Regions from separate parts of the Micromonospora sp. DT231 genome, predicted to be linked through region 1. Evidence: predicted binding sites of a transcription regulator. Region 1 holds the regulator's gene; the other holds the start of a gene.
The links. The regulator HrcA, encoded in region 1, represses chaperone genes, less so after heat shock. The targets are predictions, from matches to a motif close to GGTTNGCACNCTCNNNNNGAGNGTGCNAACC.
Positions count from the first base shown of each region.

Region 2: groL (chaperonin GroEL) is a predicted target of HrcA. The motif match lies at 2,264-2,294, and genes of this name have one in related genera.

Region 1 covers NZ_JBNCNO010000020.1:72,910-78,364, reverse strand. The annotation lists gene wrbA (NAD(P)H:quinone oxidoreductase) at 1-157, opposite strand, end outside; gene ACPXBU_RS33230 (MarR family winged helix-turn-helix transcriptional regulator) at 246-686, shown strand; gene ACPXBU_RS33225 (16S rRNA (uracil(1498)-N(3))-methyltransferase) at 815-1,549, opposite strand; gene dnaJ (molecular chaperone DnaJ) at 1,551-2,696, opposite strand; gene hrcA (heat-inducible transcriptional repressor HrcA) at 2,772-3,794, opposite strand; gene ACPXBU_RS33210 (DUF4870 domain-containing protein) at 3,961-4,602, shown strand; gene hemW (radical SAM family heme chaperone HemW) at 4,669-5,455, opposite strand, start outside.
Region 2 covers NZ_JBNCNO010000013.1:33-5,487, reverse strand. The annotation lists gene ACPXBU_RS27150 (GNAT family N-acetyltransferase) at 1-63, shown strand, start outside; gene ACPXBU_RS27145 (hypothetical protein) at 142-390, shown strand; gene groL (chaperonin GroEL) at 447-2,069, opposite strand; gene ACPXBU_RS27135 (hypothetical protein) at 2,342-3,439, opposite strand; gene ACPXBU_RS27130 (cold-shock protein) at 3,703-3,906, opposite strand; gene ACPXBU_RS27125 (GNAT family N-acetyltransferase) at 4,301-4,831, shown strand.

The DNA.
Region 1 (5,455 bases):
GCGGATTCTGGTCGATCGCCTCATCCGGCGCGAGCTCGGCGGCCCGGCGCAGGCGCACCTCCGCGCCGGTGGTCATGGCCCCGCTGGCAACGGCCTGCGCGAGGGCATGCACGGTACCGGTCGAGCTGTAGTAGATGACTGCGACCTTCACCGTCATGCTGGCTCCTTGGTAGCGTTAGTTATGCGCCTAACCATTAGGCAGATAATGTTATGCGCATAACGAATGCCGTTGTCAAGGAGGTTCCGTGGATTACGAGTACGCCGACGCCCTGAACCAGGCGATCCGCCTGCTCAGCCTGCGTCACCGGGCCAGGGCGGCACATCTGCTCGCCTCGCTCGGCCTGCACGTCGGCCAGGAGGCTCTGTTGCTCGAACTCGACCGGAGTGGCCCTCGCATCCAGGCGCAGCTCAGCGAGGCGCTGGGTTGTGAACCACCCAGCGTCACGCTGATGACCCGGAAGCTGGAGGCCTCCGGCCACATCAAGCGCACGCCCGATCCGGCCGACAAGCGCGCCACCGTCGTCGCTCTCACCGACAGCGGCGAGGCGCTGGTCGGGCAGATCCAGCAGCTGTGGCTCACCCTTGCGGAGGAGACGATCCGCGACCTACCCGCCAAGATGCTCGAGCAACTGCCCGGCATCCTGCACACGATGTCCACAAACGTCAACGGCAAGCTGCCCGCTTGACCGTTACACCGTGCGAGAGTCCGGCGTGCGGTCGGCGTCTGGCGCACGCCATCGCTGCCGTTCGATAGCCCTCCTGGGGGTGGCCGGCACTGACCGTCGCAACCAGCCGGCGTGACCGCGGGAGCGGGTCACCAGCGGCCGAGGCGGGTGGCGAGCACGCTGAGCGCCGCCACGCCGGCGGTCGAGGTACGCAGCACGGCCGGGCCGAGCCGCACGACGCGCCCGCCCGCCTCCCGAAACGCCGTCAGCTCGGCCGCGGCGATGCCACCCTCCGGCCCGACGACCAGGACGATCTCACCGCCCGGCGGCAGCTCGGCGGTGCTGAGCCGTTCCTCGGCCTCCTCGTGCAGCACGAAGGCGGCGGCAGCGCCGGCGATCCGGCGGGCGACGGTGGCGGTGGACTCGTCCGGCGCGCCGGCCACCACCGGCAGCCAGGGCCGGCGGGCCTGCTTGGCGGCCTCCCGGGCGGTGGCCACCCACTTCTCCCGGGCGCGTACGCCCCGGTCGCCGCGCCACTGGGTGACCGAACGGGACGCCGCCCAGGGCACGATCTCGTCCACCCCGACCTCGGTCATCGCCTGCACCGCCAGCTCACCCCGGTCGCCCTTGGCGATGCCCTGCACCACGGCGATGCGGGGGACGGGCGCGTCCGCGTACCCCCGGGAGGTGATGGTGACCTCCAGGCTGCCCCGGCCGACGGCGGTGACCACGGCGGCGGCCGTGCCGCCCCGACCGTCGGCGAGCAGCAGCTCCTCGCCGACGCGCAGCCGCTGCACGGTGGCGGCGTGGTGCCCCTCCGGACCGTCCAGGGTCAACGCGTCACCGGTGGGCAGCGCCTCGACCAGGAACAGCGGCGCGGACACCTCAGGCGTGCCCGTTGAACGCGTCGCGCATCCGGGAGAAGAAGCCGCCCTGCTTGGATAACTCGGCGACCTCCTCGCCACGGGTCTTGGCGAAGTCGCGCAGCATCTTCTCCTGGTCGGGGTCGAGCTTGGTCGGGGTCCGCACGTCCAGGTGCACGTAGAGGTCGCCCCGGCCGGTGCCGCGCAGGTGTGGCACGCCCCGGGCGCGCAGTCGCAGCGTGCTGGCCGGTTGGGTGCCGGCCTTGACGTCGACCGTCTCCTCGCTGTCCAGGGTCTTGATGGTGAGTCGGGTGCCCAGCGCCGCCGCGGTCATCGGCACGGTGACCCGGCAGTGCAGGTCGTCGCCCTTGCGGGAGTAGACGTCGTGCGGCCGCTCGTGGATCTCCACGTAGAGGTCACCGGCGGTGCCGCCACCCGGGCCGACCTCGCCCTGCTGGGCCAGCCGGATCCGCATGCCGTCCTCGACGCCGGCCGGGATCTTGACGGTCAGCGAGCGGCGGGTGCGTACCCGACCGTCGCCGGCGCAGGTGGGGCAGGGGTGCGGGATCGTCGTGCCGTAGCCCTGGCACACGGTGCACGGCCGGGCGGAGACCACCTGGCCGAGGAAGGTGCGCTGCACCGACTGCACCTCGCCGCGACCAGCACACGCCTCGCAGGTCGCCAGGTGGGTGCCGGCGGCCGTGCCGGCGCCGGAGCAGGTGGTGCAGAGCACCGCGGTGTCGACGGTGATCGGGGCCTCGACGCCGAAGGCGGTCTCGTGCAGGTCGAGTTCGAGCCGCAGGATCGCGTCGGCGCCCGGCCGGGTCCGTGGACGGGGGCCGCGCGCCCCACCGGCCGCGCCGCCGAAGAACGCGTCCATGATGTCCTGGAAACCGACGAACGGGCCGGCGCCACCGGGGCCACCAGGGCCGCCGGCGCCACCGCCGCCCGGGGCGAGCGGGTCGCCACCCAGGTCGACGATCTGCCGCTTGCGGTCGTCCGAGAGGACCTCGTACGCGGCATTGATGTCCTTGAACTTCTCCTGAGCCTCCGGGTCCGGATTGACGTCCGGGTGGAACTGGCGCGCCAGCTTGCGGTAGGCGCGCTTGATCTCGTCATCGGAGGCTTCCCGGCTCACACCGAGGATGCCGTAGTAGTCCCTGGCCACTGCGTTCCGTGTCCTCATGTTCGTCTCGCGTTGCGCCGATCCGGCGGCAAACAGCCGGCCGTCGGCCCTGACTGGTCAGTTCTGGGCCAGCAACTCGCCCACGTAGCGTGCCACGGCGCGCACCGTGGCGATATTGCCGGGGTAGTCCATCCGGGTGGGCCCCAGCACCCCCAGGCCGCCGACGATCGTGGCGCCCGGGCCGTACCCGGTGCTGACCACCGAGGCGGCCCGCAGGTTGTCGAACTCGTTCTCGTCGCCGATCAGCACCCGGGTCGTGCTCGGCTCGGTCTCACCGATGAGCTTGAGGAGCACGACCTCCTCCTCCAGCGCCTCCAGGATCGGCCGTAGCGAACCCTGGAAGTCGAGCAGGCCGCCCCGGGTGAGGTTCGCGGTGCCGGCCAGCGCGATGCGTTCCTCGTGCCGCTCGACAAGCGTCTCCAGCAGCACCGTGGAGAGCGTGGTCATCGCCGGACGCAGCTCGGACGGCACCTCCTCGACGAGCGCCTGCACCAACGGTGGCGTGTCGGACAGCCGCGCGCCGGCGAGCTTCTCGTTTACCAGCCGGCGCAGGTCGGTGACGTTGTCGGCGGGCACCGGACCGGGCAGCTCCACCAGCCGCTGCTCCACGCGCCCGGTGTCGGCGATCATGACGAGCATCAGCCGGGTGGTGGAGATCGGCACCAGCTCCAGGTGCCGAACCGAGGAGCGGGCCAGGCTCGGGTACTGCACGACGGCCACCTGCCGGGTGAGCTGGGCGAGCAGTCGCACCGTGCGGTGCACCACGTCGTCGAGGTCGACCGCACCGACCAGGAAGCGCTCGATGGCCCGACGTTCGGCCGGGCTGAGGGGCTTGACCCGGGACAACCTGTCGACGAAGAGCCGGTAGCCGCGGTCGGTGGGCACCCGGCCGGCACTCGTGTGCGGCTGCCGGATGTAGCCCTCCTCCTCCAGCACGGCCATGTCGTTGCGGACCGTGGCCGGGGAGACCCCGAGCTGGTGCCGCTCGACAAGCGCCTTGCTGCCGACCGGCTCCTGGGTGGAGACGTAGTCCTCGACGATCGCGCGGAGCACGGCGAGTTTTCGGTCGTCGAGACCCATCCTCCGCACCTCCTGTCGCACGTCGGCCGCCGGTGCCGTAGGCCCGGCCGGGCCGCCCTGGCACTCGACTGTAACGAGTGCCAGTCTACGTCGGCGTGCCCGCCGGCGCGATGATCAACGGTCGCCCACTGGTGCGGCGTTGCCACGGACCCCTACCGTGACACCCATGACTGAACCTCCTCGCCCTCCCGGCGCGGGTGACCCCGGCAACTACCCGCCGGAGCCGACCTCTCCCAGCTCGTACCCGTCGGCCGAGCCACCCACCGCACCACTGTCCGGGGCGCCTGGCCCGGGCGGCTATCCCCCGGCCGGTGGCTATCCGCCGCCCACCGGTGACCAACCGCCGTCGGGCGGCTACCCCCCGGCGGGTGGCTATCCGCCGCCCGGCGGCTACCCGCCCGGTGGCAACCCGGCTGGCGGATATCCGACCGGCGGCGCCTACGGCGGCCCCGGTGGCGGCTTTGCCAGCAACGAGGACAAGACCTGGGCGCTCGTCGCGCACTTCGGCGGTGCCGCCGGCATGATCCTCAGCGGCGGGGTGCTGGGCTGGATCGGCCCGCTGGTGGCGCTGCTGGCCCGCGGCAACCAGTCCCCGACGGTACGGTCGCACGCCGTGGCGGCGCTCAACTTCCAGCTCCTCTGGTCGATCGTCGGCCTGGTCGGCTGGGTGCTGTCCTGCATCCTGATCGGCTTCCTCGGGGTCGTGGCGGCCTTCATCCTCGGTGCCGTGTTCGGCATCATCGCCGGCATCAAGGCCAACGAGGGCCAGCTCTACCGCTACCCGCTCTCGGTCAACTTCATCAAGTGACCTCCTCCGGCCGCTCCCCCGGCCGGTCGGTGCCCCGCTGCCCCGGTCCCGGGCGGCGGGGCTGGTTCAGGGCAGCAGGTCGCGCACGACCGCGTCGGCGAGCAGCCGCCCGCGCAGGGTGAGCACCGCCCGACCGGCCGCGTACTCGTCGGCGGCCAGCAGGCCACCGGCGAGGGCCCGCTCGGCGCCCGCCCGGCCGGTGGCGTCGAGCACCGCCAGCGGCAGGCCACTGGCGAGCCGCAGCCGGAGCATCACGTCCTCCATGTGCGCCTCGTCGGCGGTAAGCACCTCGCGGGCCAGGCCGGGAGACGCGCCCGCGGCCAACCGCTTGGCATACGCCGAGGGGTGCTTGACGTTCCACCAGCGCACCCCGCCGACGTGGCTGTGCGCCCCGGGCCCCAGCCCCCACCAGTCCGCACCGGTCCAGTAGAGCAGGTTGTGCCGGCACCGGGCGTCGTCGGTGCGGGCCCAGTTGGAGACCTCGTACCAGGAGAGCCCGGCCGCGTCGAGCGCGGCTTCCGCGGCCAGGTAGCGGTCCGCGGCCACGTCGTCACTCGGGTACGCCAGTTCGCCGCGCCTCATCCGGGCGGCGAGCCGGGTGCCGTCCTCCACGATCAGGGCGTACGCGCTGACGTGGTCGACCCCGGCGGCCACGACCTGCTCCAGCGAGGCGGCGAAGTCCTCGGGCCGCTCCCCCGGGGTCCCGTAGATCAGGTCCAGGTTGACGTGCTCGAACCCGGCGTCGCGCGCCTCCAGGGCGGCGGCGGTGGCCCGGCCGGCGCTGTGGGTGCGGTCCAGGATCGCCAGCACCCCCGGTGAGGCGGACTGCATGCCCAGCGAGATCCGGGTGTAG
Region 2 (5,455 bases), on a different contig from region 1:
AGCGCGGGTGCCCGGATCGAGCGGGTCTTCTTCCTGTACCGGCGGGCCCTGCCGCCGGCGTAACCGGGGCAAAAAGTGTATTGGGTCATTCGCCCGCGTCGGCCATCGACGCCCCCTACCGTTTTGGTAGAGGAGGCAGCCATGACCACGGATGACGACCAGACCGAGGACGGCCCGCCGATCACCTGGAAACCGATCGGCGAACTCCCCGGCCAACTGCCGTTCGACCGGCTCGACTACGGCGACGCCGAGCAACTGGCCGAGATGACCACCGACGACGAGTCGGCGGTCATCGAGGAGCCACGGGAGATGGTGGACGCGCCGATCCAACTGCTTCCGCCGTACAGCCGGGCGCAGAAGCGGCGCAACCAGCGCCCACTGCCGACCTGACGACGAACGGGGCGGACCGCGTCAGCGGCCCGCCCCGTTCGGTGTCGGAACTGGACTCAGAAGTCCATGTCCCCGCCACCCGGGCCAGCCGGGGCAGCCGGGGTCTTCTCCGGCTTGTCCGCGACAACGGCCTCGGTGGTGAGGAAGAGCGCCGCGATGGAAGCGGCGTTCTGCAGCGCCGAGCGCGTCACCTTGGCCGGGTCGATGATGCCCGCGGCCAGCAGGTCGACGTACTCGCCGTTGGCGGCGTTGAGGCCGTGACCCGCTTCGAGGTTACGAACCTTCTCCACCACGACGCCGCCCTCGAGGCCGGCGTTGACGGCGATCTGCCGCAGCGGGGCGTCCAGCGCCACCTTGACGATGTTCGCACCGGTGGCCTCGTCGCCGACCAGGTCGAGCTTGTCGAAGGCGGTCTTGCCGGCCTGCACCAGCGCGACGCCACCACCCGGGACGATGCCCTCCTCGACGGCGGCCTTCGCGTTGCGAACGGCGTCCTCGATGCGGTGCTTGCGCTCCTTGAGCTCGACCTCGGTGGCCGCGCCGACCTTGATGACCGCAACGCCGCCGGCCAGCTTGGCCAGCCGCTCCTGCAGCTTCTCCCGGTCGTAGTCGGAGTCGCTCTTGTCGATCTCGGCCCGGATCTGGTTGACCCGGCCCTGGATCTGCTCGGCGTCACCGGCACCGTCGACGATCGTGGTCTCGTCCTTGGTCACCACGACCTTGCGGGCGCGGCCCAGCATGTCGAGGCTGGCGGCGTCGAGCTTGAGGCCGACCTCTTCGCTGATGACCTGGCCACCGGCGAGGATGGCGATGTCGGTCAGCATGGCCTTGCGGCGGTCACCGAAGCCCGGCGCCTTGACGGCGACCGACTTGAAGGTGCCACGGACCTTGTTGACCACCAGGGTGGCGAGGGCCTCGCCCTCCAGGTCCTCGGCGATGATCAGCAGCGGCTTGCCCGACTGCATGACCTTCTCCAGGATCGGGAGCAGGTCCTTCACCGACGAGATCTTGCTGTTGGCGATCAGGATGTACGGGTCGTCGAAGACGGCCTCCATACGCTCCGGGTCGGTCATGAAGTAGGCCGAGATGTAGCCCTTGTCGAAGCGCATACCCTCGGTGAGCTCCAGCTCCAGCCCGAAGGTGTTGCTCTCCTCGACGGTGATGACGCCTTCCTTGCCGACCTTGTCCATCGCCTCGGCGATGATCTCGCCGACGGTGCTGTCGCCAGCGGAGATGGAGGCGGTGGAGGCGATCTGCTCCTTGGTCTCGACGTCCTTGGCGAGCTTCGACAGCTCCTCCGAGACGCTCGCGACCGCGGCCTCGATGCCCCGCTTCAGGGCCATCGGGTTGGCGCCGGCGGCCACGTTACGCAGGCCCTCGCGAACCAGGGCCTGGGCCAGGACGGTCGCCGTCGTCGTGCCGTCACCGGCAACGTCGTCGGTCTTCTTGGCGACCTCCTTGACCAGCTCAGCGCCGATCTTCTCGTACGGGTCCTCGAGCTCGATCTCCTTGGCGATGCTCACACCATCGTTGGTGATGGTGGGGGCACCCCACTTCTTCTCGAGCACGACGTTGCGGCCCTTGGGGCCGAGGGTCACCTTTACGGCGTCGGCGAGCTGGTTCATGCCCCGCTCGAGGCCGCGGCGCGCCTCTTCGTCGAACGCGATCATCTTGGCCATACGGCGTTGTCCTCCTGGACACTCACGGGCCACCCGAGATGTGTGCCCCGGATGGGCCGCCTGGTGTACGCACCTTGGGACGTCGCCACCTGGCGACGACGACGTCCTTCGGCCGGGCCGGATAGCCCGCGACGACCGGCCATGTGTCGCCCCGGCGTCTCCACGCCGGTGCAACCTGGCCCCACCGTCCCGACCATTGGCACTCACGGTATGCGAGTGCCAATGACTTGTTTAGCACTCTCCCCTGCCGAGTGCAAGCACGATGCCGCCGCTCAGCCGAGTTCCGCGGCCAGTCCAGCGGTGTTCACCGGCGCCTCATGGGCTCGCTGCTCGGCGTACGTCACCAGCAGACCGATCATCTGGGCGAGGTGGGCGGGCAGCGCCAGCACGGCGGTGACCCCGATCACCGCCACCACCCCGGCGGCCGTACCCGGCGACCTGAGGGGATCGGTGCCGAACAGGGGGGTGCCCGCCCCCTCCAGGGCACCGGTGATCACGTTGACGACGATGACCGCCAGGGCCACCAGAGCCACCCGACCGAGCAGGAGGCCGAGTCGGTCGTGGAACATCCGGAACGACCGGCCGATGGGGTCGCGGCGTTCGAAGAGATAGACCGGGCCGGCCATGCTCAGCGCGAACGTCAGATAGATACCCGGCAGCACGCAGCAACAGAAACCGACGCCGGCGATCAAGCTGATCAACAGGGTCCAGCCCCAGAGCCCGAGTGCCCGACGGACGCCGTACCGCAGCGCCGATTCCAGGTTGCCCGGCTGACCGGACGCCTGCTGCGTGATCACCCAACTGCCGGCGGCCCACCCGATGGCCTGCACCAGCCCGAGCAACAGGCTGCCGCCGATCCCCACCGCGAGGAGACCCGCCAGATCGACGCCGAAGGTGTCCGGCAGCACGGGATTCGGGTCCGCCCCGACCTGGGCTTCCCATCTTGAGGTCGGGTCGAGGCCCAGGGCGATCACCGCGAGCACGGCCGCCGGCAACACCTGGGTGAGCAGCATGATGGGCACCAACTGCCGCCAACTGCGGCGCAACGCTCCCAGACACCTGTTGAACCAGCCGGCCAGGCCGGCGCCGCGGGGAGTGACAAGGGGGTCGTTCGGGTCGAATCCGTAATCCGGCGGGTACCAGCCAACCGGCGACCCCGGATACCAGGGCACTGCACCGTAGGGACCCGACCCGGGCGGGTAGCCGCCGGTGGGCGGGAACGTCCAACCCGGCGGCGGCGCACCCCAGGCGCCCTGCGCCGGATCCCAGCCGGGCGGCGGGCCGACCGGAGGTACGCCCGGCCGCAGCTCGGATGGCGTCTCCGGAGTCAGGCCGGAACTGCCGTACGGCACGGTCGGATCGGACGGCACAGCCGGATCGGACGGCACGGTCGGATCGGACGGCACAGTCGGATCGGACGGCACAGTCGGATCGGACGGCACGGTCGAATCGGACGGCACAGCCGGCACGGTCGGATCGGACGGACCCGGCTCCCCCGGCCCGGAGGGTGGGGTGGGCGGGGGCCACTGGTCAGTCATGAACGCTCCTCAGCATTGGCTGGAACGGCCACGATCTTCCCGGTTGTGCGCCCGTGTCGCAGCCCCGACGCGCGGAGCCGATCAAGGAGGAAAGCTCAGGCGATGACGCGTACGTGCTCGGCCTGCGGGCCCTTCTGACCCTGGGCGATCTCGAACTCCACCCGCTGGCCGTCGTCCAGCGCCTTGTAGCCGTCCATCTCGATCGCGGAGAAGTGAACGAACACGTCCTGACCGCCGTCGACGGCAATGAATCCATAGCCCTTTTCGGCGTTGAACCACTTCACGGAGCCCTGTGCCACGGTGCACTTCCCTCACTATGCGCGGCGTTGCCTGACCTGGCGCACGGCACGGCCGGACGCCCACCGGCCACCACCCTCAGCGATCGATGGCGACCATTGAAAAAGGTGACCGAAATCGCACGCTACACGAGGAGTGACAGCCGCGCACGGCCGCAGATCGGGCATATTCCGGGGCGATCGGACTGCGCCTGTCGGCCGACTTCTCGATCCACCGGATCCATGTCGGCGATTGCCCGACACAGCTCCCGGAAGCCCCGCCGCCGCGCCAGCGGGCGGACCGGGCCGCCGGACGCCGCACCACCGGGCCGCCGGGAACGGGGACGGGCCGTGACGCCGGGCCACCGGGAGCGGGGACGGCCGTGACGGCCGCCGGCCCTGTGGTAGGCATGCGGGCATGACCACCGATACGGGCGCGACGTCCCTACGGCAGGCGGAGATCCGCCGGGTCCGGCCGGAGGACGCCGCCCGGATGCGGGCACTGCGTCTGGAGATGCTCGCCGACGCGCCGTTGGCCTTCCTGGAGACCCTGGCGGATGCGGCGGCCCGGCCGCACACCGAGTTCGCCGCCCGGGTCGCGTACACCTCGGCCGGCCCCGGCAACGCGCAGTTCATCGCCGACCCGGGTGGCCGGCTCGTCGGGCACGCCGGTGGCACGGTCTCGCACAACGAACCCGGGCTCACCGTGATCTACGCCGTCTACGTCACGCCGGCCTGGCGGGGCAGCGGACTGCTCGGCGAGCTGATCGACGGGGTGGCCGCCTGGTCCCGTGCCTGTGGCCGATTGGAGTTGCTGCTGGAGGTGGTGGTCGGCAACGACCGTGCCTACCGCGCCTACCAACGGTTGGGCTTCACCGACACGGGCGTACGCGTCCCCCACCCCACCGTCCCAGCCCTGACCGAACTACAAATGCGCCGAAAGGCCTGACCAGCCGAACCATCGCGTTGGGCCGGGCCGCGATGATCGCGCTCGAACCAGGATGTCAACGCCGTTGCGTTAGGGCGAGCGGTTGTTCGTCAATGGGCACTCTCTCGCTGATCATGCTGTTGTGCCGGGTGGTCTTGTCCTTCGACCCAGGGTGGTCGGCCAGAGGTACGTGGGGTGCCGGTCGACGGGGCCGGCTCTGCCTGTCCGGGGGTGGTCGGGGAATCCTTTGCTCTGCACCCGCGGGCGCGACGGCTACGGTCTGCGACCGGTGCCTATTGGGGTGCAGAGCAAAGGGGGCGACTCGTGCACCGTGCCCGAGGGGCAGTTGGTGATCGAGGTCGTGCCTGGCCGGCGCAGCGCCACCGCAACCACGTTGAGATCCAGGACAACACCGTCGCTGTAGGCGGGACCATTGCTCGTCAACCGCGCCGCCTCGCCGACCACGAAGCTGTGGCCTGCAACAGAACGCCCGTAAAGCCCCAAACCCAGCACCAAGACTAGGTGATTGCCAGGCTCGGACTGCCCCTGCTCCGCGATCTTGCACTTTCTGTCGCGACAGGCGGGCTCAACTGGTGGTTGCAACACCCTTCCGTGATCTTCGTTGGGGTGGTTATGGCGTCGAGG